One region of the Bifidobacterium sp. ESL0822 genome, then DNA from elsewhere that is predicted to be linked to it. Evidence: riboswitches for the same ligand, from Rfam matches in the RefSeq annotation. Region 1 holds a riboswitch; the other holds the start of a gene.
The links. A riboswitch is a leader RNA that binds a small molecule or an ion and turns the genes downstream of it on or off. The one in region 1 is predicted to bind guanidine.
Positions count from the first base shown of each region.

Region 1 (2,396 bases):
AGCGGTCCACTTCCAACGGCACTTATGACCGCCTGGACTTGCTTAGGATCCAAGGGCCCAGAGCCGCTGTGCGAAAGATAGGCAAAGACAGGCAACGGCAACAGCAGCAAGGCCAGCCCAAGAAAAAGGGATACAAGACCACGTCCATGTCGGGGCCGGTCAATCGATTCGCTCTCCTCAGCACGGCGCACCACCCGGATAGGTGTCATCTTTCCCAAATCCCGCAATGTCCGGATGGTCGCCAAGACGGCCGTGGCCAATCCCACCGCAAGACCGGTCGAGGCAGACCTGGGAAAACCGCGCCAGGTAAAAGCAAAATGTACCGGCATTCGCATCCCGGTGGAATACCAATCGAGGATCCTTCCAGCCAGCGCAGGTGAAAGAGCCACGGCAACAAGGGAGGCCGGCAGAACCAGAATGATCACCTGCAAAAGTGTAAGTAGCAGGATCTGCTTAGGCGTAGCTCCCAGCAGCGAGAGAAGGGCCAGGCCCTGCCGACGTTGGCGAATTGATGCCTGCAGGGTCTGCTTGATCACCAAGCAGCCGAGCACAATGACCGTGAGGAAGACCAGACTCAGGGCCGAAGCCAAGCTCTTGGCAGGATCCCTGGTCTTGACCGACAGACCCTGGTAATAGCTGTTGACTCCCATACTCACACTCATGGCGCAGAGCAGGGTTTGGGTAACCGCAAGAACGATAAAGACGCCAGCCCAGATGCCTCTATTGGCCTTCAGGTCACGCAAGGCCCAAGTCATGTTTCATTCACCTGCCACATCCTCGTGCGTACATTCTGCTATCCACCTCTATGTATATGAATAGCCGATCTGCGCGGAAGATAACATCCGGCAAACCCCTGATTCGCCCCTGAATCAACCCCGATTCCTTCTCGCAATGGACCGTCGACCACTCCCCTGCTTAGTCCGCCTTCAGAGTCGCCTCCCGTGCTACTCTGATACCCAGAATCTAATGCAGGTTCCCGGACGATGGTCAAGTACCCGGACAGCGACAAGACTTGCCGAAAGGGAACCATGTCCTCGTGGATCGTACTCATACTCGCTGGCATCTGTGAATCGGTCTGGGCCACCGCCCTGGGCAAGTCTCAGGGTTTTACCAAAATCGTCCCTGACATCGTTTTTATTGTGGGACTGATTCTCAGCATGATGGGTCTGGCCTTTGCCATGCGCAGCATCCCTACCAGCACGGCCTACGCGGTCTGGGTAGGCATCGGAGCTGCCTTGACTGTCCTATACGCCATGGCTACGGGCTCGGAGCCTGTTTCGCTGGCTCGCATTCTGCTCATCATTAGCTTGGTCGCCTGCGTGGTCGGGCTCAAGATCGTCAATTAAGAATTGACGCCCAACAAAGCAGATACACCTCAGCAACAAATAAAATCAAGAGTACTGGAATCGCCATCATGACCACAACGATACGGCAATGCACATCAGATGATGCCAGGCTGATACGTTCCTTGGGCATGACCACCTTCCGCGACACCTTCGCCGCCGACAACAGCCAAGAGAACATGGAAGACTACCTCCGGCACTCCTTCTCACCCGAACTGGTCAAGTCGCAACTGTCCGAACCTGATTTCGTTTTTCTGCTGGCCAGCGTGGACGGCACGCCCGCAGCCTACATGCAGCTCAACACCGGGAAGGCCCAAACAGAGCAGTTCGGCGACACATCCATGGAGATCGAGCGGCTATATGTTCTATCTGACTTCAAGCACCGCGGGTTGGGCACCCTGCTGGTCAATCAAGCCTTCAAACGTGCCAGGACTCAGAATTTGAGCAAAATCTGGCTGGGCGTATGGGAACACAATGAGCCCGCCCAACGTTTCTACCAAGCCATGGGCTTCAAACGGACCGGGGAACACACCTTCACCTTGGGCGAGGAACTACAGACCGACTGGATCATGACCGCAGCAGTCAGTTGAAGGATACGTCTGTACAACCAAACAACGCCAGCGAATCTGAGACAATCCAAAGGAAACCATGACTGGCCAGAATCCGCCCATCAGCGGAGTAAGTAGGTAATTCCTCATGACATCCTCCGTGCACACCGATAAGGGTTGCGTCGAAGAGGCAGCCCGTCATATTTCCTTGGTAACACAGGCACCGCGGACTTCGACCTGAAGCTACGCATCGTAAGAGTTGAAGGGACAGCCATCGACTGGACCGTTGACAGGAACCAGCCCTGCTACGACTACATTGAGGTGGGCGTCTTTCATGCCAGTCTTCAAACGGTTCTCCGACCTGACACCAACCAGGTACCGGTCCAGCTTTTCCCTGCGACACTACAACAACGTCTGAAGTATTTAGACTGAAAGCATGAGAATCGTCATACAGCGGGTCAGCCATGCCCGGGTCGATGTGGTCGACGAGCAAGGGCAGCCAGAT
Region 1 is NZ_CP199596.1:897,415-899,810, forward strand. It holds gene ACUIAF_RS03685 (FtsX-like permease family protein) at 1-755, opposite strand, end outside; guanidine-III (ykkC-III) riboswitch at 957-1,020, shown strand; gene ACUIAF_RS03690 (DMT family transporter) at 1,029-1,346, shown strand; gene ACUIAF_RS03695 (GNAT family N-acetyltransferase) at 1,415-1,933, shown strand; gene dtd (D-aminoacyl-tRNA deacylase) at 2,328-2,396, shown strand, end outside.

Region 2 (2,396 bases), 760 kb from region 1:
TATGGCAGTTTCCCATGTATTGGTACAGCTGCCCTCCGCTGCTCAAGGAGTGGGAAGACCTGGTGCTCACCTACGGATGGGCCTATGGTACCCATGGCGACGCCATGAAAGGCAAGGAACTCATGCTCGCCGTCTCGGTCGGCTCTGCCGGAGAGAACTATCACCATGAGGGCGAATTCAGCTATACGGTGGACGAGCTCCTGGCTCCGTTCAAAGCTACCAGCAATCTCATCGGAACCGTTTATCGGAAGCCCTTTATTCTCACAGGAGTCAGCTCAGGCATGAGCGATCAGAACCTCGAAAAGGCAGCCAAGGATTATTTGAGCCGTCTGCAAGACGACTGGCCAGCACAATAAGCCTCAGCGACGATCCCTAACATCAAGACGAGGGCTTCCACACTGGAATCTTCAAGTGCGGGCGCCCTCGTCTTATCGACTCAGCGGACCTCAGTCACTGTGTATAGGATATCCCATGCAGACGTGTAGCCTCTTCGGGCGTATCCACATTAAGAATGAGTGGCCCTCCCGTATCCATAACACTGATGTCATGCATATCGTCATCATCAAGACTGAAATCTGCAATATTGTGGTTCTCGTGAAACCGTTCCTCATGCACGGATTTCGGGATGGCGCATATCCTCTGCCGGGTCAGCCAACGCAATACCATCTGGGCCGGGGTCTTGCTATGGGGCTGACCAATACGTCTAAGGACAGGATTATCGAAAATACCCCGACGACCATCAGTCAGAAGTGCCCAGGCCGTGGGTACGCCCCCCCCCTGCTCGGCCATGACCTTTCGAAGTGGGATCTGCTGGGTGAAAGGATGCAGCTCTATCTGATGGACTATGGGAGCGCTTCTGCTGCAAAGAATCAAATCGATCAGCCGGTCAGGTAGGAAATTGCAGACTCCAATGCCACGAACTCGGCCTTGCTCGTACAGATCTTCCATGCGCTGTCGTCTCCTTGGTGATGCCCTCCTGCAATCTAACAAAGTGTGGGAAAACAGTACAATGCCTGCAGTATATGGCTGCCCATTCATCTTCTGCATATGCGGCGCATCAGACCTTCGGCCCCCTGACAGTGGTGCTCCGGTGTCTTCCGGAAGCATCCCTTCCCCGAACGAGAGGCGCCGTACCCGGATTGACGACGACGCTCATTGGGTAACTTGTGGAAGGATGTGGTTGGTTTGTTCATGCCGATTCAACTTATTGGATTTTTACTGCTGCTCATGGCCTTTGCTTCGCGGCAACTGCTAGGCCTGCCCGGCAGCAGTAAAGTCAACCTTGTTTTGAACCTTGCCGGCGCAAGCTTGCTGGCAGTCGATGCCCTGTCTAACCGGCAGCGGTCCTTTCTGCCCTCGAATGCGGATGGGTTTGGTTGCGCTATACGCCTTCACCCGTTCCTACTCAAAAAGCAAGTTACTTACGACCAAGAATTGCAGCTCAGCGACAAGGCAAGGGCAAGGCATCTGCATCCAGCTTATAGAAGCGAAGCTGACTGTCTGCAAAGTTGCTAAGTACACAGAGATTGATCTGAACTCACCTTATGTTTTTACGGGGCGAACCGACCAAGAGACTTCATCGGTCTGCCCAGCCGACATTGTTCCCAGCCAGACCCTGGAATGCAGCGACGGCTGGCGGGCCTTCCGCATCCAAGGTATTCTCGATTTTTCGCTCATTGGCATCATGGCGCCGATTGCAACAATTCTGGCAGACAAGGGCATAGGTATTTTCGCCGTCTCCACTACAACACAGACTATGTCCTTACCAAGGCCGATGACTTCCCTGCCGCCCTGGATGCCCTCGACAAGTCAGGATATACAATCTTCTGATTGACACACAGCAGCATAGCGGCACAAAATACTCCTTCTGCAGAAAGAACGTGCTGAGGAATAAAAAGACGTGAGAGTGAAAAAGCAGCATAGCCAAGAGTCGAAGTTTAGAATATGACCGCTGATACTGCACGTCCATAAACAAACGTCTTTCGTCTTTGAATACACTGCAACGAATCCAGCACTTCACCCGCAAAAGTCGATATCAAAATGATGCTGACTTAGTGCTGGTCAATGCCACTTTTACGAGAAAAGGACACATACACTGGCCTCAACGGAGGTTGCTTCCTGAAAATGGGCAGGCCGCCAGATGACCTGCCACAAGTAAAGGGGAAGAACAAGCCTGGAGGGTCAGATGAGCAACAATCGAAACGAGCATGCGAATAAGAACCAAGGCAGGCATGAGGAATCGCGGATGCCCGATAACCAGCAAAAGAGGTACGAGGGCAACTCCTCGCGGAGCAACGGCACCCGGGAAAGTTCCCAACAATCAACAATGAATGACAAGAACCGCATGTCAAAACCAGTGGAGAATACGAACGTCAGAAAGGAAAGCCCGACAGAAA
Region 2 is NZ_CP199596.1:139,524-141,919, reverse strand. It holds gene ACUIAF_RS00595 (NAD(P)H-dependent oxidoreductase) at 1-356, shown strand, start outside; gene ACUIAF_RS00590 (aldo/keto reductase) at 451-948, opposite strand; guanidine-III (ykkC-III) riboswitch at 1,095-1,155, shown strand; gene ACUIAF_RS00585 (ACT domain-containing protein) at 1,367-1,834, shown strand; gene ACUIAF_RS00580 (hypothetical protein) at 2,186-2,396, shown strand, end outside.
Region 2: it holds a riboswitch for guanidine, as region 1 does, so the genes downstream of both, ACUIAF_RS00585 (ACT domain-containing protein) here and ACUIAF_RS03690 (DMT family transporter) in region 1, are expected to answer to the same signal.